Regions from separate parts of the Chromobacterium violaceum ATCC 12472 genome, predicted to be linked through region 1. Evidence: predicted binding sites of a transcription regulator. Region 1 holds the regulator's gene; the other holds the start of a gene.
What was found. The regulator sigma-54, encoded in region 1, starts transcription at its own class of promoters, with help from an activator protein. The targets are predictions, from matches to a motif close to CTGGCACGCTTCATGCTT.

Region 1 (11,736 bases):
GCGCGCGGCTGAGGCGCGGAACGGTGGCGGACGCGGTCAGTCCGATCGGGCCGCCGCTTTCGGCGCGGTAGCCGTCGCCGGCCAGGCCGTGCAGCCGCGCCGCCAGCGAGGCCGCGTCGAAGGCGTCCAGGCCCTGGGCCAGCAATGCGGCGACGAGGCCGGTCAGCACGTCGCCCTGGCCGGCGGAGGCCAGTTCCGGCCCCCCGCTGTCGTTGACGCGATAATAGCCGTCCGGCCGCGCGATCAGGCTGCCCGCGCCCTTCAAGACCACCACGCAGTTGAAGAGGGCGGCCAGGCGCCGGGCATGGCCAACGCGATCGGCCTGGATTTCCCGCGTGTCCAGCTTCAGCAGCCGCGCCGCCTCGGCTGGGTGGGGCGTCAGCACGGTGGGCGCGCCGCGCGCCGCGATGCGGGCGGCCAGGTCGCGGCGGACGGCAAGCAGATTGAGCGCGTCGGCGTCCAGCACCAGCGGACAGGCGCGGGAGATCGCCAGTTCCAGCAGCCGCTCGGCCAGCTCCTGTTGCCCCAGGCCGGGGCCGATGGCCAGCACGTCGGCGGCGGGGATGTCCGCCGACTCGTCCGCCGGGCGCATCATCAGTTCCGGCGCGGCCGGATCGACGGGCAGCCTGTCGTCCAGCGCGCACAGGTAGACCTTGCCGGCGCCGCCTGCCAGCGCGCTGCGCCCGGCGAGCAGCGCCGCGCCCAGCATGCCGGGCGCGCCGCCGATGACCGACACCGAGCCGTAGCTGCCCTTGTGGCTGTCGCGGGAACGGGCGAGCGCCGCCGCTGACGGGCGGTTGAGCTCGCCTTCTGCTTCCGGGTACAGGGCGGCGGGGCAATCCAGCGCCGCCAGTTCCACCCGGCCGGCGAAATCCGCGCCGGGGCCGCCGAACAGACCCGGCTTGTGGCAGAGGAAAGTCAGCGTGTGGTCGGCGCGGATCGCCGCGCCCAGGGCATGCCCGGTGTAGGCGTCCAGCCCGCTCGGGCAGTCCAGCGCCAGCCTGGCGCAGTCCAGCCGGTTCAGCCGGGCGATCAGGTCTTGCCAGGACGCGTCCAGCGGCCGGGACAGGCCGATGCCGAACAGGCCGTCTATCAGCAGCGCCGGCGTCGGCGCATTGTCGGGGAGCTCCGCCAGGATGGCGATGCCCGCGCTTTCGGCCTGGAGGCGGGCGGCACGGCATGCGTCGCTGGCCGGCGCGACGGGTTGCAGGACCGTCAGCGGATGGCCGCGCTTCTGCAGCTCCAGCGCCGCGTACAGCGCGTCGCCGCCGTTGTTGCCGGGGCCGGCGCAGACCAGCAGCGAAGAGGCGGGCGGGCAGTGGCGGGTGACCCAGTCCGCGGCGGCCAGCGCGGCGCGGCGCATCAGGTCCAGGCCGTCGCCGGCGGCGGCCTTCTCCAGCCGGCGCAGCGCTTCCAGGCTCAGGATCGGGCCGCCGTCCATGCCTACTCTCCCCAGCGCGGCGTCAATGTCTGCGCTACGCCCAGTTGATCGAGGATGCGGGAGACGACGAAGTCCACCATGTCGTCCACGCTCTTGGGGTGGGTATAAAATCCGGGGGAAGGCGGCAGGATCACCACGCCCAGGCGCGCCAGCTCCAGCATGTTCTCCAGGTGGATGGCGGACAGCGGCGTCTCGCGCGGCACCAGCACCAGCTTGCGCTGCTCCTTGATGCAGACATCTGCGGCGCGTTCGATCAGGTTGTCGCTCATGCCGTGGCGGATGGCCGCCAGCGTGCCCATCGAGCACGGACATACCACCATCGCGTCCGGCGGATTGGAGCCTGAGGCGGCCGGCGCGAACCATTCCTCGCGGCCGTACACTTCCAGCTGGCCGTCGCCGGCCGGGTAGCGCTCCCGCAGCCAGGCGAGCATTTCCGCGGGACGGGAAGGCAGCGTCAGCTGCATTTCCTGTTTGGCCACCACTTGGGCGGCCTGCGAGTACAGCACCCATACCCGCGCGCCGGCGGCGAGCAGGATTTCGATCAGGCGCAGGCCGTAGGGCAGGCCGGAGGCGCCGGTCAGCGCGACGGTGATGGTCTTGCGGGTCATTTCATCCTTCTTGAGCCAAGCGGGGAGGGAAGCGCGGCGTCTTCCCGGCCATTCAGTGTTCGCGGTACAGCTGGCGGTGGCGGACCAGCACCTGGCGGTCGGAGAAGGCGCGCGCCAGGTTTTCGATGATGTAGACTGAGCGGTGCTGGCCGCCGGTGCAGCCGACGGCCACCGTCAGGTAGCTGCGGTTTTCCTTGCCGTAGCAGGGCAGCCACTTGGCGATCATCGCCTGGATGTCGGCTATCATTTCGGCCACGGCCTTGTTGCCGGAGAAGAAGTCGATGATGGGCTCGTCGCGGCCGGTGAACGGGCGCAGCTGCGGGTCGTAGTAGGGATTGGGCAGGCAGCGGGCGTCGAACACGAAGTCGGCGTCCTGGGGAACGCCGTGCTTGAAGCCGAACGATTCGAAGATCAGCGTCAGCCGGTTGCCGTCCGCGTCCACCAGTTCGCGCACCCAGCTTCTGAGCGCGTTGGCCGACAATTCGCTGGTGTCGATGCGGGTGCCGAGCTCCAGCACATCGGCGAGCATCTCTTGTTCCAGCAGTATGCTTTCCTCCACCGTGATGCCCGAGCCGGACAGCGGATGGCGCCGGCGGGTCTCTGAGAAGCGCTTGACCAGCGTTTCCGGCTTGGCTTCCAGGAACAGCAGGCGCACGTCGATGCCCTGGGTTTTCAGTCCTTCCACCACCTGCGGCAGCGCGCCCAGCGACGGGCCGGAACGGGTGTCGACGCTGATGGCGATATCCTGGTAGCCGAAGTCGTCGTACATCGCCATCGCCTCGGGCAGCATGGTGGCCGGCAGATTGTCCACGCAATAGAAGCCGGAGTCCTCCAGCGCGCGCAGCGCCACCGACTTGCCGGAGCCGGACAGGCCGCTAATCAATATCAGGCGCATTTTCCTGGTCTCTCAAGAAGTTGGTATGGCGTTCGATGAACTCGCGGGTGCTGTCTATGCCGCGCAGCTGCAGGATGTAATTGCGCACCGCGGCTTCCACCAGCACCGCCAGGTTGCGGCCTGCGGCCACCGGCAGCACCACCTTGCGCACGGTGACGCCGATGATGTCCTGGGTTTCGGACTGGATGTTGAGCCGGTCCAGCGCCTGCATCGCCTGGTCGTTGGCCTTGACCAAGTGGATGATCAGCTTCAGCACTTTCTTGGGACGGACCGCGGTCTCGCCGAAGATGGTGCGGATGTTGAGGATGCCGAGGCCGCGCACTTCCAGAAAGTCGCGCAGCAGCGGCGGGCAACGGCCCTCCAGCGTGTCCGGGCCGATGCGGTACAGCTCCACCGCGTCGTCGGCCACCATGCCGTGGCCGCGGGAAATCAGCTCCAGCGCCAGTTCGCTCTTGCCCATCGCCGAGTCGCCCATGATCAGCACGCCGATCTCGAACACGTCGAGGAACACGCCGTGCAGCACCGTGGACACCGCCAGCGCCCGCGCCAGGTAAATCCGCAGCACGTCCATCAGGTACGGGCTTTCCAGCGTGCTGCACATCAAGGGCACGTTGTGGCTGTGGCAGTAGTCGCGCAGCAGCCGGGGCACGGGCTGGCCGTTGGCCACCATCACCACCGACATGCTCTTGTGGAACAGCTGGTCCAGCGCGGTCTTGGCCGCCGACTGCTCCAGCTTGTTCAGGTAGTCCACCTCGGCGAGGCCCAGCACCTGCACCCGGTTGGGGTGGATGAAGTTCAGGTGGCCGACCAGGGCCAGCGTAGGACGCTGGTCGTCGTTGCCAATCACATTGTCGGAGCCGCCGGTGCCGGCGACCCAGGTGAGATTCAGTTTCTGCTGGTTTTCCTGATACAGCCGGCGCACGGTGATGCTAGGCATGGGGGGTCCATTCGCAAAGCAGCTGGTACAGGTCGTCGCGCGCGTCCACGCCCAGCATCTGCTCGCGCATCTGGCGGCTGGAGAACATCTGCGCCAGCTCCGACAGCACCTGCAGATGCAGGTCGGTGGCGTGCTCGGGCACCAGCAGCACGAACAGGCATTGCACCGGCTTGCCGTCCGGGGCGTCGAAGGGGATGGGCGCCTTCAGGCGGATGAACACGCCGGTGGCTTCCTTCAGGCCGCGCGCGCGGCCATGGGGGATGGCCACGCCCTGGCCGAGTCCGGTGGAGCCCAGTTTTTCACGGCTGAACAGGCTGTCGAAAATCTCGCTGCGGGCGATGCCGCGGGTGTTTTCCACCAGCAGGCCCACCTGCTCGAACACCCGTTTCTTGCTGGCGACGTCCAGGTCCAGCAGGATATGGTCCGGGGTCAGGATCTTGCCGATGAGATTCATGTTGGATTATGCATGCGGCTTTTGGGGAAACTGTGGATTCTACGTTGCCTTGATAGTACTGAAAACCGGCAAGCGCAAAGAAAAACGGGAACCGCCAGGCTCCCGTTCTCTTCAGTCAGGCCTTACAGCGAAGCCTGGGTCTGCGAGGCCTCGCCCGAGCCCAGCGCGCGGTGCTCGGTCAGCTTTTCCTTGTATTTCAGGACCTGGCGGTCCAGCTTGTCCATCAGGATATCGATGGCGGCGTAGAGATCGGCCTCGGAAGCCTCGATGTGGATGTCCTTGCCGGACAGGTGCACATTGACTTCGGCCTTCTGGACCAGCTTGTCCACCGACAGGGTGACGGAGATGTCGATCACATGGTCGACATGGCGGGTAATGCGCTCCAGCTTGTTCTCGATGTATTCGCGCAGCGACGGGGTGACTTCCAGGTGCAGGCCAGTTACTTTGAGGTTCATACCCTAGCTCCTTCTGGTGTTGACCGCCCGGTCGGGTTGTCGGGCGGCATTGTATTCTTGAGGCGCCCTACAGCGCCTTGCGCAGATTCACCGCCGGAATCTGCATGGCTTCACGATACTTGGCTACGGTGCGTCTGGCAACCTGAATTCCCTGTTTGGCCAGCGCGTCGGCGATGGCGCTGTCGGACAGCGGCTTGGCGCGGTCCTCGGCGTCTATCATGCCGCGGATATGGGCCTTGATCGCGGTGGCGGAGCACTCGCCGCCGCTTTCAGTTTCCAGCGAACTGCCGAAGAAATACTTGAGCTCGAACAAACCCCGCGAACAGAGCAGGTATTTCTGGCTGGTGGATCGGGAAACGGTGGATTCGTGCAGGCCCAGCTCTTCCGCGATGTCCCGCAGAATCAGCGGGCGCATCGCCACTTCGCCGTGCTCAAAGAACAACTGTTGACGCTCGACAATAGCTTCCGCCACTTTGAGTATGGTGTCAAATCGCTGCTGGATGTTCTTGACCAGCCAGCGCGCCTCCTGCAGACGGCCCGACATTTCGCCGCCGGCGCGGTGGTCGGCCAGCATCCGTTCGTACAGCCGGTTGACCCGCAGGCGGGGCATCGCGGCGCGGTTGAGCTCGGCGGTCCAGCGGCCGCGCAGCTTGCGTACGCTGATGTCGGGGATCACGTAGTGGACGTCGCCGTGGCCGAAGCCGGTGGCGGGATGGGGGTTGAGCCTGGCGATCAGCGCCTGCGCGTCGCGCAGCGCGGCGTCGTCGCAGCGCAGCAGCTTTTTCAGCCTGGCGTAGTCGCGTCCGCCCAGCAATGCCAGATGCTCGCGGACGATGGCCAGCGCCAGCGCGTGCCCGGGCTCGTCTCCCGGCAGGCGCCGCAGCTGCAGCGTCAGCGATTCGGCCAGCGAGCGGGCGCCGACGCCGGCCGGGTCGAACTGCTGCAGCAGCGCGAGGCCCACCGCCAGCTCGTCGCTGTCCAGCTCCAGTTCCAGCGGCAGGTTGCCGGCCAGTTCGTCCAGTCCCAGCGGCAGGTAGCCGTCGTCGTCCAGCTCCTCGATCAGCAGGCTGACCACCGCGCGGTCGCGGTCGGTGAGGGCGAGCTCGCCCAGCTGGGTCAGCAGGTGCTCGCGCAGGCTGATGGGGCAGGGCACGTTGAGCATGGGGTCGAAGTCGTCGTCGTCCCCCTTGCGTGCGCCCGCGCCCCAGTCCAGCAGCTCGCCGGCGCCGTCGTCGCGGCTATCGGCTTCCTGCGCTTCGACCGGGCTGTCCTGCTGTTCGGGGCCGTCGCCCGGGGCCTCGCCGTCGCGGGGCTCGTCGCCGCGCTCCAGCAGCGGATTGTCGAGCAGGAAGCGTTCCACTTCCGCCTGCAGATCCAGCGTGGACAGCTGCAGCAGCTTGATCGACTGCTGCAGCTGCGGCGTCAGCGTCAGTTGCTGGGATACCTTGAGCTGAAGGGCCTGTTTCATCGCTTACAGGTGGAAGTGCTCGCCGAGGTAGACCTCGCGCACTTTCTCGTTGTTGACCAGTTCTTCCGGCTGGCCGGAGGCCAGCACCGAGCCGTCGCTGATGATGTAGGCGCGGTCGCAGATGCGCAGCGTTTCGCGCACGTTGTGGTCGGTGATCAGCACGCCGATGCCGCGCTCCTTCAGGAAGGAGATGATCTTCTGGATGTCGATCACCGCGATCGGGTCCACGCCGGCGAACGGTTCGTCCAGCAGGATGAAGCGGGGGCGGGTGGCCAGCACGCGGGCGATCTCCACCCGGCGCCGCTCGCCGCCGGACAGCGACAGCGCGTTGCTGTCGCGCAGGTGGCCGATGTTCAGGTCGTCCAGCAGCAGGTCCAGCTCTTTTTCCAGCTCCTTGCCCTTGAGGCCGGCGATCTCCAGGATGGCGGCGATGTTTTCCTCCACCGTCATGCGGCGGAAGATGGACGCTTCCTGGGGCAGGTAGCCCAGGCCCAGCTGGGCGCGCTGGTGGATCGGGTAGCGGGTGATGGACGCGTCGTCCAGCCGGATGTCGCCGTCGTCGGCGCCGATCAGGCCGACAATCATGTAGAAGCTGGTGGTCTTGCCGGCGCCGTTGGGGCCGAGCAGGCCGACCACTTCGCCGCTGTCTATGCTCAGCGACACGTCCTTGACCACGGTGCGCTTCTTGAAGCGCTTTTTCAGCTTGGAGACAGTGAGGGTGCTGTGCTTCATGGCTTGGCGGCTCCGGCGGCGGGCTTGGCGGCCGCCGGCTGCGACGCGGAGGTCTTGGGCTGCAGGATCACCGTGGTGCGTCCGCCGCCCTTGCCGGCGCTGGCGCCGCCGCCCATCACCTGGTAGACCTCGCTCTGGGTGTCGTAGGTGATCACGTTGCCGATCACGAGGTCGCCGTTGCGCTTGACGCGGGCGTTGCCGGTCAGCACCGCGAAGTGCTTGGCGCTGTCGTAGTCGAGCTTGCTGGATTGGCCTTCGATCCAGCCGCTGTTGTTGTCCAGCTTCTGGCGGAAGGTGACGATGCGGCCGGTGGCCTGCAGCGTCTGGTTGCCCTGCTGGTCCTGCGTGGCGACTACCTTGTCGGCGTTCAGGCGCAGCGTGCCCTGCACCACCACCACGTTGCCGGTGCAGGTGGAGATGCCCTTGGTCTGCTCCATGGTGCAGCCGTTGTCGCTGGTGATTTCGATGGGCTTGGTTTTATCCGCCTGTTCGGCGTGGGCCAGCGCGGCGGCGGACAGCAGCAGGCCGGCCAGCAGGATGCGGGAGTTATTTGACATAGACGATCTTGGTTTTGGAGTACAGATTGAGCAGGCCCAGCGACTCCTGGTAGCTGAAGCCGATGGAGTTGGCCACCGAATTGCCCTGATAGATCACCGATGGCGCCTTGGAGCTGGCGAAGCGCTTGCCGGTGTCGACGAACATCGCGCTGCTGACCAGCCGGGTTTCCGGTTGCTTGCTGTCTGCGGGTTTGATCAAAACGACTTTCTTGTCGAAGTAGGCCTGCTGGCTTTTGTTGTTGTAGCGTCCGGTCTCGCCGGTCACGTGGTATTGCAGCGCGCCCTGCTGGTACTGGTACAGGTCGGGGTTCTCGAAATAGGCGTCGGGCTTGCCTGGGTATTGCCACATCCGGGTGGCGATCAGCTTGTCCATCAGCATGCCCTGCTTGTCGTAGCGGGTTGCCACCAGGTTTTCCGCCACGTATTCGGGCTTGTCCGGGTCCAGCTCGCGGCGGTGGCTGTCCCAGCGCGAGATCTGGTCCAGCCATACCGTCAGCAGCGCGGTCAGGCCGATCAGCAGCACCGGGAACAGGCGGTGTGAGCGCAGCAGCTTGATCATGCCAGATACCGTGCGAGCACGCCTTCGAAACTGCCCTGGGCCTGCATGATCAGCTCGGCGAGCTCGCGCACCGCGCCGTGGCCGCCGGGGTTGCCGGTCACGTAATGGCAATGCTGGCGCACCTGCGGCGGAGCCTCGGGCACGGCCACGGCCAGGCCGACCCGGGTCAGGATGGGAAGGTCGATCAGGTCGTCGCCGATGAAGGCGCACTCGTCGGCGGACAGGCCGGTCTTGTCCAGCAGATCGGCCAGCGCGACTTGCTTGTCGTGGACGCCGCCGTAGTAATGGTCGATGTTCAGCGCGCGGGCGCGATGCTCGACGCAGCGGTCGGCGCGGCCGGAGATGATGGCCAGCTGCACGCCTGCGCCCTGCAGCAGGCGCAGGCCGAGGCCGTCCTGCACGTAGAAGGACTTGCTCTCCTCGCCCTGGGCGTTGTAGTAGATGCGGCCGTCGGTGAGAACGCCGTCCACATCCATGATCAGCAGTTTCACCTTGCGGGCCTGCTCGGAAATCATACGCATTGCTTGATCCTTGCCGCCGCCGGTCGATGCGACCGGCCGGCTGGTGTTAAAACACGCCGGCGTGCAGCAGGTCGTGCATGTGGAGCACGCCGGCCAGCTTGCCCTGGGCGTCGACGACCACCAGGCTGGTGATCTGGTGCTGTTTCATCAGGAAGCCGGCCTCGGCCGCCAGCTTGTCCGGTTGTATCGTGCGCGGCTTGCGGCCCATTACCTCGTCCACTTTCAAGCGGTAGACGTCCACGCCCTTTTCCAGCGTGCGGCGCAAGTCGCCGTCGGTGTAGATGCCGTGCAGCGTGCCGTCGGCATCGCCGACGGTGACCATGCCCAGACGTTTCTGGGACATTTCCAGCAGCGCGTCCTTCAGCGGCGTGCCCGGCGCCACGCGGGGCAGGGCGTCGCCGCCGTGCATGAGGTCCTTCACGTGCACCAGCAGGCGCCGGCCCAGGCTGCCGCCCGGGTGGGACAGCGCGAAATCGCTCTGCCCGAAGCCGCGCGCCTCCATCAGCGTCACCGCCAGCGCGTCGCCCAGCGCGATCTGCGCGGTGGTGCTGGTGGTCGGCGCCAGGTTCAGCGGGCAGGCCTCGCGCTCGACATGCGTGTGCAGCAGGACGTCGGCGGCCTGCGCCAGCGTCGATTCGGACCGGCCGGTCACCGCGATCAGCTTGCTGCCTTTCAGCTTCAGCGCCGGCAGCAGCGACACCACTTCGGCCGACTCGCCGGAGTTGGACAGCGCGATCACCACATCGTCGCCGGTGATCATGCCCAGGTCGCCGTGGGCGGCTTCGGCCGGATGCACGAAGAAGGCCGGGGTGCCGGTGCTGGCCAGCGTGGCGGCGATCTTGCGGCCGACGTGGCCGGACTTGCCCATGCCGGTGACAATCACGCGGCCCTGGCAGGCCAGAATCGCTTCCACCGCGTCCAGAAACTCGCCGTTCAGGCGTTCGGCCAGGGTGCTCAGCGCGGCCGCTTCGGTGAGCAGCACTTCGCGCGCCGTCTCCAGGCGGCTGATGTGAGTTTTTTCCATAAGGCAAAAGTATATCAAAGGTTATAATCGATTGACGCGGGTGCTGGTGCAAGTTTTGCTTGGCGGTCGTGTTTTCCGTTGCCAATTCTTACCCAGGAGCCCCGTCCGCCGATGCATTCCATGGCCCCCATCGTCCTCGTCCTGCTGGCCGCCGTGCTGGTGGTCACCCTGTGCCGCAGCCTGAAGGTGCCGGCCATGCTCGGCTACCTGGTGGTGGGCTTCCTGACGGGGCCGGGGGTGATGAACCTGATTCCGCAGGGCAAGGAGACTGCCTTCCTCGGCGAGATCGGCATCGTGTTCATGATGTTCACCATAGGCCTGGAGTTTTCGCTGCCCAGGCTGAGGGCGATGCGCCAGCTGGTGTTCGGCGTCGGTTTCGCCCAGGTGGCGCTGACCATGCTGCTGGTGGCGATGGCCATCGCCTATCTGACAGGCAGCCCGCTGACTGGTTTCGCCATCGGCGGGGCATTGGCGATGTCGTCCACCGCCATCGTCAGCAAACTGCTGGCGGAACGGCTGGAATTGAACCAGCCGCACGGCCAGCTGGCGATCGGCGTGCTGCTGTTCCAGGACATCGCCGTGGTGCCGCTGCTGATCATGCTGCCGGCCTTCGCCGGCGGCAGCGACACGCTGTGGCTGGATCTGGCCAAGGCGGGCGGCAAGGTGCTGGTGGTGCTGGCCTTGCTGCTGTTCTTCGGCCAGCGTCTGGTGCGGCCCTGGTTCCACCTGGTGGCGCGCCAGCGTTCCGGCGAATTGTTCATGATCAACGTGCTGCTGGTGACGCTGGGCATCGCCTGGATGACCGAGCTCTCCGGCCTCAGCCTGGCGCTGGGGGCCTTCGTCGCCGGCATGCTGATCTCGGAAACCGAGTACCGCTACCAGGTGGAGGAGGACATCAAGCCTTTCCGCGACATCCTGCTGGGTTTCTTCTTCATCACCGTGGGCATGAAGCTGGAATTGTCGGTGCTGTTCGGCCGCTTCGGCGAGGTTTTGCTGTTGCTGGCGCTGCTGCTGCCTTTGAAGCTGGCGGTGGTGTTCGGTCTGGGCCGTTTGTTCGGCCATCGTTCCAACGACGCGATGCGCTCGGCGCTGGCTCTGGCCCAGGGCGGCGAGTTCGGCTTCGTGCTGCTGTCGCTGGCGCTGAACTTGAAGCTGGTGGCCGCGCCGATGGCCCAGGCCGCCATCGCCGCGATACTGATCTCCATGCTGGCGGCGCCTTTCCTGATCATGCACGGCGAGCGCATCACCCGCAGGCTGATCAAGCAGGACTGGATGCTGCAATCGCTGGACCTGCACCAGATGCTGGTGGCCGGCATGAGCAAGGACGAGCATGTGCTGATTTGCGGCTACGGCCGCAGCGGCCAGGCGCTGGCCCGTTTGCTGGAGACCGAGAAGATCAATATGTTCGCGCTGGACATGGATCCGGAGCGGGTGAGGGAGGCGGGCGAGGCCGGCGACCCGGTGGTGTTCGGCGACGCCGGCAAGAAGGAGGTGCTGCTCGCCGCCGGCCTGATGCGCGCCAAGGTGGTGGTGGTGACCTTCGCCGACACCCATGCCGCCTTGCGCATTTTGCACACGGTGCGCGAGGTGCGGCCGGATCTGCCGGTGATCGTGCGCACCATAGATGAAAGCGAGCTGGACGTGCTGCGCCAGGCCGGCGCCGACGAGGTGGTGGCCGAGGTGATGGAAGGCAGCCTGATGCTGGCCTCGCAGGCGCTGCTGGAGGCGGGCGTGCCGCCCAGCCGGGTGCTGCGGCGCATCCGCGCGGTGCGCGAGGAACGCTACGATCTGTTCCGCGGCTTCTTCCGCGGCAGCAGCGACGAGACGGAAAGCCTGGAGGAGTCGCTGGTGCCCCGGCTGCTGAGCGTGCAGGTATGCGGCGGCGCGGCGGCGATCGGCCAGCCGCTGGGCGCGCTGGGCCTGGACGCGCTGGGCGTGGAGCTGAAGGCGATCCGCCGCAACCGCGTGCGCCGCACCGATTTCGACGACAGCTTCGAGGTGGCGCCGGACGACGTGATGGTGCTGCTCGGCACGCCGGAGCAGCTGGCGCTGGCTGAGTCGAGAATCCTGCAGGGAGATTGAGCC
Region 2 (11,736 bases), 270 kb from region 1:
CTTCCAGCACGTTGTACACCTCGCTGTAGCCGTTTTCGGCCGCCAGCCGCGCCACCTGGTCGGAACGGGCGCCGGAGCGGCAGATCACCAGCAGCACGGCCTCGGGGTCGACCTGATGGGTCAGCTGGGCCAGGAAATTCGGATTCGGCTCCATGCCTGGATAACTGCGCCATTCGATGTTCACCGCGCCCGGCACGGTGCCGACGAACTGCCACTCGGCGTGGCTGCGCACATCGAGCAGCACCGCCTTGGGCAGACCCTGCATCAATTCGTACGCTTCGTCGGGCAGCACCGCCCCACTGTAGGGCAGGCTCATTTGCTCCGCGCGCTGATGCGCGTCCTGCAGAATCCGGCTCATTTTGCTCATGCTGTTTTCCTCCTGCAACACTGCGGGCTTATGTTGGAGATTATCGACCCGCGCGGCATGGCTGGCAAATGGCACCATATCGGTGCATCACTCAAGCCATGGCACCAGAATGGTTCAAGCACAGCCATTCCAGCCAGCTGGATAAGCCCAGGCGGCTATGACACAATGCAGCAGCAGCGCTTCAGAGGCTGGCACGCTTCCTGCTTAACGGGACGTACCAAAATTTTCACGCACTTGCCCTTGGGTGCACGTTGCCTTTCAGGAGATAAAACATGGCAGTAGCCGACGTAGTCAAACTGATCCAAGAAAACGACGTCAAATTTGTCGATCTGCGCTTTACCGATACCCGCGGCAAAGAACAGCACGTCTCCATCCCTGCGCACGTGCTGCTGGAAGACGCCGATGCCTGGTTCGAGCGCGGCCACGCCTTCGACGGCTCCTCCATCGCCGGCTGGAAAGGCATCCAGGCCTCCGACATGCTGCTGATCGCCGATCCGGCCACCGCCCGCATCGACCCGTTCTTTGACGAGCCGACCGTGTTCATGCACTGCGACGTGATCGATCCGGCCGACGGCAAGGGCTACGACCGCGACCCGCGCTCCATCGCCAAGCGCGCCGAAGCCTACCTGAAGGCTTCCGGCCACGGCGACACCGCCTACTTCGGTCCGGAACCGGAATTCTTCATCTTCGACGGCGTGACCTGGGGCACCGACATGTCCGGCTGCTTCGTCAAGATCAAGGCCGAGGAAGCCGCCTGGGCGTCCGCCGAGGAATTCGAAGGCGGCAACATGGGCCACCGCCCGGGCATCAAGGGCGGCTACTTCCCGGTTCCGCCGGTGGACTCTTCGCAGGACATCCGCTCCGCGATGGTGCTGCTGCTGGAAGAGCTGGGCGTGCCGGTCGAAGTGCACCACCACGAAGTGGCCACCGCCGGCCAGAACGAAATCGGCACCAAGTTCAGCACGCTGACCCAGCGCGCCGACTGGACCCAGATCCTGAAGTACGTGGTGCACAACGTCGCCCACAGCTACGGCAAGACCGCCACCTTCATGCCCAAGCCCATCGTCGGCGACAACGGCTCCGGCATGCACGTGCACCAGTCGATCTGGAAGGACGGCAAGAACCTGTTCGCCGGCGAAGGCTACGCCGGCCTGTCCGACACCGCGCTGTACTACATCGGCGGCATCATCAAGCACGCCAAGGCGCTGAACGCCATCACCAACCCGGGCACCAACTCCTACAAGCGCCTGGTGCCGCATTACGAAGCGCCGGTGAAGCTGGCTTACTCCGCCAAGAACCGCTCCGCCTCGATCCGCATTCCGCACGTGGCCAGCCCGAAGGCCCGCCGCATCGAGGCCCGCTTCCCGGATCCGCTGGCCAACCCGTACCTGTGCTTCTCCGCGCTGCTGATGGCCGGCCTGGACGGCATCCAGAACAAGATCCACCCGGGCGACGCCGCCGACAAGAATCTGTACGACCTGCCGCCGGAAGAAGACAAGCTGATCCCGACCGTCTGCGCCTCGCTGGATGAAGCTCTGGCCGCGCTGGACAAGGACCGCGAATTCCTGACCCGCGGCGGCGTGTTCTCCAACGAGTGGATCGACGCCTACATCGAGCTGAAGATGCAGGAAGTCAACCTGACCCGCATGACCACCCACCCGGTGGAATTCGCGATGTACTACTCGCTGTAAGCGGCAAGCGCGTCGATCACAACGGCAGCCCAGGCTGCCGTTTTTCATGCCCTGCCGGCATGCTGGCATGAATGACGCGGCGGCGCGATTTGCTTATCATGCAAGGGCGATTCCCACCCTGTACCCGGACGATGAAGACACTCGCACTCTGCCTGCTACTGGCCTGCGGGGCCGCCCAGGCGGCCACCATCTACAAGTACGTCGACCCGCAAGGCAACGTCACCTACACCAATGTGCCGCTGCGCGGCGCGCAGCCCATCAAGCTGAACCCGCTGTCGTCCTATCCCGGCCAGCGGGCGAAGAGCGGCGGCGCCTCCGCCGGCAAGCCGGCCGCGTCCGGCGGCTATCCCAGCGTCGATGCCGACACCCAGAAACAGCGCGACAGCGGCCGCAAGAAGATACTGGAGCAGGAGCTGGCCAACGAGGCCAAGGCGCTGGACGCCGCCAAGAAGGCGCTGGACGAAGGCAAGGCGGTGCGGCTGGGCGACGAAGCCCGCAACTACCAGAAATACCTGGACCGGGTGCAGAAACTGCAGAACGAGGTCACCGACCGCGAGAAGAACGTCCAGGCGCTGAAGAAGGAATTGGGCCTGCCATAGCAAGCTGCACCAAAATGGTGCAAACTTGAAGCTGAACGCGCGCGCCTCCCCGCGGAATCCAGCCGGCGGGCTGGCGCGCTTATTGCTGCTCTCCGCGCGACACCCATAGATCAAGCCTACCCCATGACGATACCCAGCTTTGCCGGACTGGAGCTCCTGGACACCCCGGTGCTGATCTGCGATGCCGGAGCCGCGCTGCGCTTCGTCAATCCCGCCTGCGAGAACCTGCTGGCCCTGGGCAGCCGGGAACTGCTGCGCCATGCGCTGCCCGAGCTGTTCCAGCCCTGCCCGGCGCTGAATCAGGCGCTCGCCACCGCGCTCGCCCAGGGCGCCAGCTACATCGAGCACGATCTGGAGCTGAAGCCGCTGCACAACGACTCGGCGCTGCACGTGATGCTGTCGATCACGCCGATAGACGTCGAAGGCTGCCAGGCACTGATCGAACTCAGGCCGCTGGACCAGCAGCTGAAGATCGCCAACGAGGAGCGCTCGCTGCTGCAGCACCAGGCCAACCGCGAGCTGATCCGCAACCTGGCCCACGAGATCAAAAACCCGCTGGGCGGCATACGCGGCGCGGCGCAGCTGTTGGAGCACGAGCTGGCAGACCGGCCCGAGCTCAAGGAGTACACCGAGGTGATCACCGAGGAGGCGCTGCGGCTGCAAACGCTGGTAGACCGGCTGCTGGCGCCGCACCGCAGCCACAACCGCGGGCCGATCAACATCCACGAAGTGCTGGAGCGGGTGCGCAGCATCGCGCTGGCCCAGCATCCGCAGGGCCTGACCGTCGTCCGCGACTACGACACCAGCCTGCCGCTGCTCTCCGCCGACAAGGAACAGCTGATCCAGGTGGTGCTGAACATCGTCAACAACGCGGTGCAAGCCTTGCGCGGCCAGGGGCGCATCACGCTGCGCACCCGGGTGGCGCGGCAGATCACGCTGGCGCGCAAGCGCCATCAGCTGGCACTGAAATTGCAGATCATCGACGACGGTCCCGGCATACCCGACGACATCCGCGACCACATCTTCTATCCGCTGGTCACCGGCCGCGCCGAAGGCACCGGCCTGGGGCTGACGCTGGCCCAGGCCTTCGTCCACCAGCACGGCGGCAGCATAGAGTTCGATTCGCGGCCGGGCCAGACCTGCTTCACCGTGCTGCTGCCCTTCGGCGGCGAAGCGGGATAACGACAAGAGAACACGAGGAGAAACGCCATGGCCAAGCCGGTCTGGATCATAGACGACGACAAGGCGATACGCTGGGTGCTGGAAAAGGCGCTGACCCGCGCCGGCATCGGCTTCGACAGCTTCGCCAGCGCCGACGACGCGCTCAACGCGCTATACGACGACAAGCCGCAAGCCATCATCTCCGACATCCGCATGCCGGGCACCGACGGCCTGAAGTTCCTGTCCAAGGTGAAGACCGAGCATCCGCAGCTGCCGGTCATCATCATGACCGCCCACTCCGACCTGGACTCCGCGGTGTCGGCCTTCCAGGGCGGCGCCTTCGAATACCTGCCCAAGCCGTTCGACATCGACCAGGCGGTGCTGCTGATCGAGCGCGCGCTGGCCGAAAGCGAGGCGCAAGGCGGCGGCGCCGACAGCCCGGAAGCGATGCCGGTGCTGCTGGGCCAGGCGCCGGCGATGCAGGACGTATTCCGCGCCATCGGCCGGCTGGCCCAATCCAACGTCACCGTGCTGATCACCGGAGAATCCGGCACCGGCAAGGAACGGGTGGCCGAGGCGCTGCACCGCCACTCGGTGCGCGCCGGCAAGCCCTTCATCGCGCTCAACACCGCGGCGATACCGAAGGACCTGCTGGAATCCGAACTGTTCGGCCACGAAAAAGGCGCGTTTACCGGCGCGCTGGCCACGCGGCGCGGCCGCTTCGAGGAAGCCGAAGGCGGCACGCTGTTCCTGGACGAGATCGGCGACATGCCGACCGAGCTGCAAACCCGGCTGCTCAGAGTGCTGTCCGACGGCCATTTCTACCGCGTCGGCGGCCACACGCCGATCAAGGCCAATGTCCGGGTGATCGCCGCCACCCACCAGAACCTGGAGCAACGGGTGCGCGACGGGCTGTTCCGCGAAGACCTGTACCACCGCCTCAACGTGATCCGCCTGCGGCTGCCGCCGCTGAGGGAGCGGCGCGAGGACATCCCGCTCTTGGCCCGCCACTTCCTGGCCAAGAGCGCCTCCCAGCTGGGCGTCGAACCCAAGCGCCTGTCCGAGGCGGCGATGGCGCTGATCCAGCGCAGCGCTTTCACCGGCAACGTGCGCGAGCTGGAAAACCTGTGCCAGTGGATATGCGTGATGGCGCCGGGCCAGACCGTCGAAGTGGCCGACCTGCCGCCGGAGCTGCGCGAGCCGCAAGCCGAGGCCGCCGGTTGCCCGCACGGCGACTGGGACCGGATGCTGGAGGACGAGATCCGCCGGCGTCTGCGCGCCGGCGAGGTCGGCATCGTCGATGAGCTGACGCGCCGCTTCGAAACCACCTGCATCCGCGCCAGCCTCGGCCATACCGGCGGGCGCCGGGTGGAAGCCGCGCACCTGCTGGGCTGGGGGCGCAACACCCTGACCCGCAAGATTCAGGAACTAGGGCTGGAGCACGACGCTCAGCACAGTTAATTGTTAATCAAATAATTCCAAAACAATCAGCATATTTTTAATCATTTTGATAAAATGGGCAGACCTTTCCCAGCCTGAATGTCCGATGTCCCGTCTGCCCATCGCGCTGGCCTGCCTGTTCCCGCTGTCCCTGCCCGCCGCGGAGCCGCTGCGCGTCGGCATCAGCGACGCGCTGACCAGTCCCTACATGATCGAAGATCCCGCGGCCGACAGCCTGCCGCGGGGCCGGGCCATCGATCTGGCCCGAACCGCGTTGCGGCGCTGCGGGCTGGAGGCGCGCTTCCTGCGCCAGCCCGGCAAGCGCCTGGTGCAAAACCTTGGGCTGCATAGGCTGGACAGCGCGCTGCTGCTGTCTTACCAAGCGCCCCGGCGCGACCTGATGGCCTATCCGATGCGCGGAGACAAGCCCGACGCCAACCGCCGCATGGCCACCTTCCACTACGTTTTCTATGTGCGGAACGACAGCGCGCTGCGCTGGGACGGCGCGCGGCTGAGCGGTCTGGACGGCGCGGTCGGCATCAACCGCGGCTGGTCGATCGGCGGCGATCTGGCGGCGCTCGGCATCGCCGCCGAGAACGGCAGCACCATCGCCGACAATTTCTCCAAGCTGAAAGCCGGCCGCATCCAGGCCTACGCGCTGCACCGCCAGGCCGGCGATCTCTACCTGCGCCACCATCCGGAGCTGCAAGTCCGCCGGCTGTCCCCGCCCCTGCTCAGCAAGACCTACTACTGGGTATTCAGCCGCGACTACGCGCGCCGCCATCCGCGGCACGCGGAATGCGTGTGGCGGCAGCTGCCCGGCCTGCGCGCGCGCTATCTGCCGGAAGGCGGCGGCTAGGGGCTGTTGACGTTTGGTGAGCGGATCGCGTTTGCGCCGATTTGGGACGGAAGCAAGGCGCACAGTCCGACGCATAGTCATGCTATGCAAGGGCTGGGCAACGCGGCTTCCGTCCCAAAGCGGCCAAACCCGCGGGCCGGGCGCGTTTCGCGACGACGCTTCGTTGTGCCGCGCTGGCAGAGCATGACTATGCGGCGCGCGAAACGCCTGGATTCGCCGCAAAACGCATCCCGGCGCGACCGCTCGGCAAACGTCAACAGCCCCTGGGCCTCAGGCGAAGCGCGCCAGCTCGCGCGCCCAATCCAGCCGGCCGTCGCCGGGCTCGCGGTCGCGCGCGTCCATCCTGTCCTCGGGCACGAACCAGCACACCTCGAACAGCAAGCCGTCCGGATCGTGGCCGTACACGCTCTTGTGCACGCCGTGGTCCTCCTCCATGCCCAGCTTGCCGATCTCGGCCAGATGGTCGCGAATCCGCTTCAATTCCTGGATGGTATCCACCTCCCAGGCCAGATGGTACAGACCTGCCCTGGGCTGGTGCGGATCCGGCGTCTCTCCGCGCGGACTGAAGGGGCCCGAACGCTGCTGGCCCAGATTGCGCTGGAACAAGGCCAGATCATGGTCGTTGTCGGAATGCGCCGCCTGCGCGAACACGGCGCGGCCGGATGCCGCGTCGCCTTTGGGGCGGAAGCCCAGCACGTCGCGGTAGAAAGCCGCGCTGTCAGCCACGTCGCTGACGTAGAGCACGGCATGATTGAGTCGTTTGATGCCCATCGATCACCTGGTTTCGAAAGTCGCCGCCGCGCCTGGAAAATTGGGAGGAGCGGCGCAATTTAAAACATAAATAAAAAACTTTATAAATGGTTTATTATTAAAAGCGCCGACACGCGGCAGACAGCCGCACGCAGGCGCCATCCAAGCCTACAGGAGCCAAGCAGCATGGACACACGTCATATCGGAATCGGATTCTCGCTGGGCACGCTGATCGCGGTCGCCCTGTCATGGTCGGCCAACCATTCCATCCTGTGGGCGATCATTCACGGCTTTTTGAGCTGGCTTTACGTCATCTACTACGTGGTGACCCGCCTGCTCTGAGCCTGCGCCCGGGCGTGTCCGGCTGGCGCTCTGCCGCGGCAGACTGCCATGCTTTCGGCATTTCGCCAAGCGCCGCCTTCACGGCAGCGCTTCGCACACCTCGGCCAGCACCCGGCCCTCGCCGTCCAGCATCCAGTGGCTGCGCCCATAGTGCCGGTCGCAGCACTCGCGGTAGGCGATGCCCCCGCCGGCGGCGAACAGCCCGGGCAACGCGAAATACCGGCGGCCGGAGAAGGACGGCTGGATGCCCGCCCGCGCCAGTATGCTGCCGAACGGCAGGTCGGACTCGATCAACTGCCGCTTGAGCCTCGGTTCGAAAGCCAGCAGCTCTATCCGTATCCAGGCCGCCACGTGGCAACGCTGCGCCTCGTCCAGCAACAGGATGCTGCGCTCCAGCCTGCGCGCGTCATGCCGCTGCCACAGCCGGCGGATGCGCAGCATGCAGCCACGGCTGGCCTGCAGGGCGCCGGTCATGTATCCGTCGTGGACCAGCGCGCCGCGGCTGCACGCGCAGATCTCGTCCGGCGACACCGGCCAGGCCTTCTCCCAGGGAATCGTGATGGCTGGCCGCGCCTGTTCCGCGTCCGGCAGGAACGGCGGGAGGCGGACGCCCCCCGCGCTTGCCTGATGCAGCCTCACAGGCTGGTGGCCATGTGAGAGGAGCAGACCGCGGCGATGTCGCCGTCCACGCCCTGCCGCCGCAGCGCGCGCGCGGCAGCGATGGCGGCGCCTGACGACGGCCCGACCGGCTCGCCGCAAGCGGCCAGCGCCTCGCGCGCCGTCGACCAGGCCAACGCCGACGCCACCGGCACGATGCCGGCCACGGCCTCGCGCCGGAATAATTTCGTCGGCGCCGGCGGCGCCAGGCCGGGAATATCATGCGGACGCCACGGCTCGCCCGACAGCACGGCCGCTTCCGCAGGCTCCGCCGCGTAGACCGGGATGCCGGCCGGCGCCAGCGCCTCGGCGATGCCCATCAGCGACGCGCAAGTGCCGGCCGGCACCGTCACCGCCGCCAGCCCGGGCGATTGGCGCAGCAACTCCTCGCCCACCGCCCGGTAATGGCCGATCAGCTCCGCGTCGCTCAACTGCTCGACCACATGGCTGTCCGGCATGCCGCGATGCGCGTCCAGCAGCTCCTGCAACTGCGGATGCGGGCGGCGCTCCACCGCGGCGCCCAGCCAGCGCGCGTAATTGACCACGCTGTCCGGCGCGCTCTCCGGCATCAGCAACAGCGCCTTGCAGCCTATCTGGCTGGCGGCCCAGGCCACGCTGACGCCGGCGCTGCCGGCGGTCATGATCGCCAGCGTCGTGCCGCGGCCTATCCGGCCCGCTTCCGCGCGCGCCAGCAGCGTCTTCGGCAGCGAACGGTGCTTGATCGACAGCGAGGGATTCAGGTATTCGAGCTTCAGGCTCAGGCCGGGCATCAGACGCGGCGCCTGCAACAAGGGGGTCATCGCGCATCCCTCATAGGTAGGCATGGACGGGCAGCGGCAGCTCGATGAAGCGCGGCACCTTGACGCCGTTGCCGCTGGCCATCTTGTCGCGCTTCAGCTTCTGGATCAGCTCGGACGGCACCAGGCGCAGCGGCGGCGCCACCGCCAGCCGCTGCAACAGCAGTTCTCCGACCCGGCGGACGATGTCGGCGCCGCCGTCTCCCGCCGACAGCCATACCTCCACCCGCTGGCCGCCCTGCTCGTCCGGACAGCGCACCACCAGTTCGTTGTCTATGCCGGCCACGCCGCCCAGCACGTCGAAGATCAGATCCGGATAGACCGTCTGGCCCTGGATTTTCAACTGGTGGTCGACCCGGCCGATGATGGCGCCCAGCCGCGGGCTGCGGCGGCCGCAGTCGCAAGGGCTGTCGTCCAGCCAGCTGGCGATGTCGCCGGTCGCGTAGCGCACCGCGATGAAGCCGCGCGGCAAGGTCAGCGAGGTGACCACCACCTCGCCCGGCTGGCCCGGCGCGGCCGGCAGGCCGGTATCGGGATCGATCAGCTCGACGTGGACCGCATCGTCGTTGATGTGGAAGCCGCGATGCTGCAGGCACTCATGGCCGACCGAACCCAGTTCGCTGCAGCCGTACTCGTTGAGCGCCTCCTTCAGCCCCCACAGCTCCATCACCTTGCGCGCCACCGGCGTCGGCCGGTTGTCGGCGTCGAAAGCGCCGCAGGCGCCGAAATAGGCGTAATCCGGCAGACACTCCGGCGCCGGGAAATCCGCGCCCATGGTCTGCGCCAGCTCCAGCATCACAGCCGGATTGCCGACCACGAAGGCCGGCTGGTGGTAATGCACCACGTCCAGGATGCGCCGCGTGCGCTGCGGCGAGCAGCGGAACGGCCCCAGACCCACCTTCTTGGCCGCCTGCAGCACCAGCGGCCCCAGCGTGAACATGTCGTTGTTGCTGAGCAGATGCAGCATGCGGTCGCCCGGCTTCGCGCCCAGCTCGGTGAGCACCCGCGCCACGCAATCGACCCACACCATTTCCTGCAGCCGGTGCACCGGCAGTTCCACCGGCCGTCCGGTGGTCCCGGAAGAGCTGACGACATCGGTGAAGTCGCCGTACTCCATCAGCTCGTCCCAATGGTTGGACAGATCCTGCTTGCGGATCGCGGGCACGCGGTGATACTCGCCGTCGCGCAGCCATTGCATGATCTGCTCCCGCTCCACGCCCCAATGGCGCGGGTAGTGCGGACGCAGCGACGCCTGCTCGACGACGCGAGCAATCCTTGCTACAGGCAACATGGTTGGTTTCCTCGTTGGACGGATGATCAGACGCCGGCCCCTCGGGCCGGACACGACGCCGCAGCGGCCGCTAAGTCATGGCGGGCCCCAGGCGGCTGTTCAGATAGCGCTCGCTGGCGCGGCGCAGCGGCGTCGGCACGCAGGCCAGCCACTGGTTGAAATGGATGCCGAGCAAAGTGTTGTTGCCGGCGCCGCTGGCCACGGCTTCGGCCAGCGAGGGGAATTCGAGGTTGTCGGGCTTGAGATTGCCGGGCTCGGCCTGGGAAAACGCGTCGCCGCGGCCGCTCCATTCGCAGACCGCGCCGCGTCCCAGCCCGAAGCCGCGCTCCCACCCCGCGGCTTGCAGCCGCGCGCGCTGCTGGCGGAAACCCGAGCGGTCGAAAATATAGCTGTCGATATTGCAGCGCAAGCCGCCCAGCTTAAGCTGCGTGACCGCGTGGAACAGTCTGGAGGGCAGACAGAACAGCACCGGCGCCGGCACCGCGTGGCGCAGGATGCGCTTGTCCAGCGCGACGAAACGCAGGCTGGCCTCGAATCCGGCGCCGCGCAGCAAGGCGCACAGCAGGTCGGCCTGGGCGTTGCAATGGCCGCGGCCCAAGGCCAGCGTCTGCTCCGGCGTGACGCGCTCGAAACCGGCGGTGAAGCCGAAACGCACCCGGTCGCGCACGTAGTCGTGCAGCGCGACGCAGAACTCCCGGTCGTCGGCCGGCAAAGCCTGGCGGCGCACGGCCTCCAGCACGCCGGCTATCGTCCTCTCGCTCATGCCCATGCCCTCCTCGCCATCGCGATGGAACGGCGCTTGAGCAGCAAGGCCGCTGCCGCCAGCAGCGCCGGCAGCGACAGCAGCGCGAAGAACAGCGGCAGGCCCAGTTGCAGCTTCAGCAGCGTCGCGCCCAGCATCGCGCCGGCGATGCCGCCGAAGCGGCCCATGCCCATCATCCACGCCACGCCGCTGGCCCGGCCCGCCGTCGGGTAATAGCCGGCGGCCAGCGACGGCATCGATGCCTGCGCGCCGTTCATCGCGATGCCGGCCAGGCAGATCACCGCCGCCAGCAGGCCGTGATTGTTCAGCGCCTGGCCGATGCAGAACACCAGCGCGCCGGTCAGCAGATAGGCGAGCGCCAGCACGCGGTGCGCGTCGCAGCGGTCCATCAGCCAGCCGGTCAGCGTGCTGCCCAGCAGGCCGCCGAACGGGAACAGCGCGGTCAGCAACGCCGCTTGCCGCAAATCCATGCCGCTGTCGCTGATCAGGATGGGCAGCCAGCTGGTCAACAGATAGAAGATCAGCAGGCCCATGAAATAAGCCAGAGCCAGCAACAGCGTGCCCGTCCGGTAATCTGCGGACCAGACCAGCCGCAAGCCCGGCATCCGCTCGGCCTCGCGCAGCACCAGCCTGTCGCCGTCGCGCAACGGCGCGTCGGGCAGCAGCCGCCTGAGGATGCGGCGGGCTTCGCCCTCTCTGCCGCGCAGTATCAGAAAACGCAGCGACTCAGGCAGCGACAGCCACATCGGCGGCAGCAGCAGCAGCGGCGCGATGCCGCCCAGCAACAGCACGCTGCGCCAGCCGGCATGCGGCACCAGCCACGACGCCAGCAACCCGCCGCAGGCCGCGCCCAGCGGAAAGCCGCAGAACATCGCGCTGACGATGAAGGCCCGCCGCGGCTCCGGCGAATACTCGGACGTCAGCGTCACCGCGTTGGCCATCGCCGCGCCCAGGCCCAGTCCGGTGGCGAAACGCAGCCAGGCCAGCGCGGCCAGATCGGCGGCGGCGGAGGTCGCGAC

Region 2: the regulator sigma-54 is predicted to act here: its motif matches at 2,728-2,745, upstream of glnL (nitrogen regulation protein NR(II)).

Annotation. Positions count from the first base shown of each region.
Region 1 is NC_005085.1:3,624,628-3,636,363, reverse strand. It holds gene CV_RS16460 (bifunctional ADP-dependent NAD(P)H-hydrate dehydratase/NAD(P)H-hydrate epimerase) at 1-1,441, opposite strand, end outside; gene CV_RS16455 (flavin prenyltransferase UbiX) at 1,444-2,049, opposite strand; gene rapZ (RNase adapter RapZ) at 2,102-2,944, opposite strand; gene hprK (HPr(Ser) kinase/phosphatase) at 2,925-3,881, opposite strand; gene ptsN (PTS IIA-like nitrogen regulatory protein PtsN) at 3,874-4,335, opposite strand; gene hpf (ribosome hibernation-promoting factor, HPF/YfiA family) at 4,458-4,790, opposite strand; gene CV_RS16430 (RNA polymerase factor sigma-54) at 4,858-6,258, opposite strand; gene lptB (LPS export ABC transporter ATP-binding protein) at 6,262-6,990, opposite strand; gene lptA (lipopolysaccharide transport periplasmic protein LptA) at 6,987-7,547, opposite strand; gene lptC (LPS export ABC transporter periplasmic protein LptC) at 7,537-8,106, opposite strand; gene CV_RS16410 (KdsC family phosphatase) at 8,103-8,627, opposite strand; gene CV_RS16405 (KpsF/GutQ family sugar-phosphate isomerase) at 8,674-9,651, opposite strand; gene CV_RS16400 (cation:proton antiporter) at 9,763-11,733, shown strand.
Region 2 is NC_005085.1:3,896,302-3,908,037, forward strand. It holds gene CV_RS17765 (rhodanese-like domain-containing protein) at 1-367, opposite strand, end outside; gene glnA (type I glutamate--ammonia ligase) at 640-2,058, shown strand; gene CV_RS17775 (DUF4124 domain-containing protein) at 2,190-2,657, shown strand; gene glnL (nitrogen regulation protein NR(II)) at 2,781-3,839, shown strand; gene ntrC (nitrogen regulation protein NR(I)) at 3,867-5,279, shown strand; gene CV_RS17790 (substrate-binding periplasmic protein) at 5,365-6,117, shown strand; gene CV_RS17795 (VOC family protein) at 6,388-6,888, opposite strand; gene CV_RS23940 (hypothetical protein) at 7,054-7,209, shown strand; gene CV_RS17800 (hypothetical protein) at 7,288-7,848, opposite strand; gene CV_RS17805 (pyridoxal-phosphate dependent enzyme) at 7,845-8,666, opposite strand; gene CV_RS17810 (phenylacetate--CoA ligase family protein) at 8,677-9,954, opposite strand; gene CV_RS17815 (transglutaminase-like domain-containing protein) at 10,025-10,717, opposite strand; gene CV_RS17820 (MFS transporter) at 10,714-11,736, opposite strand, start outside.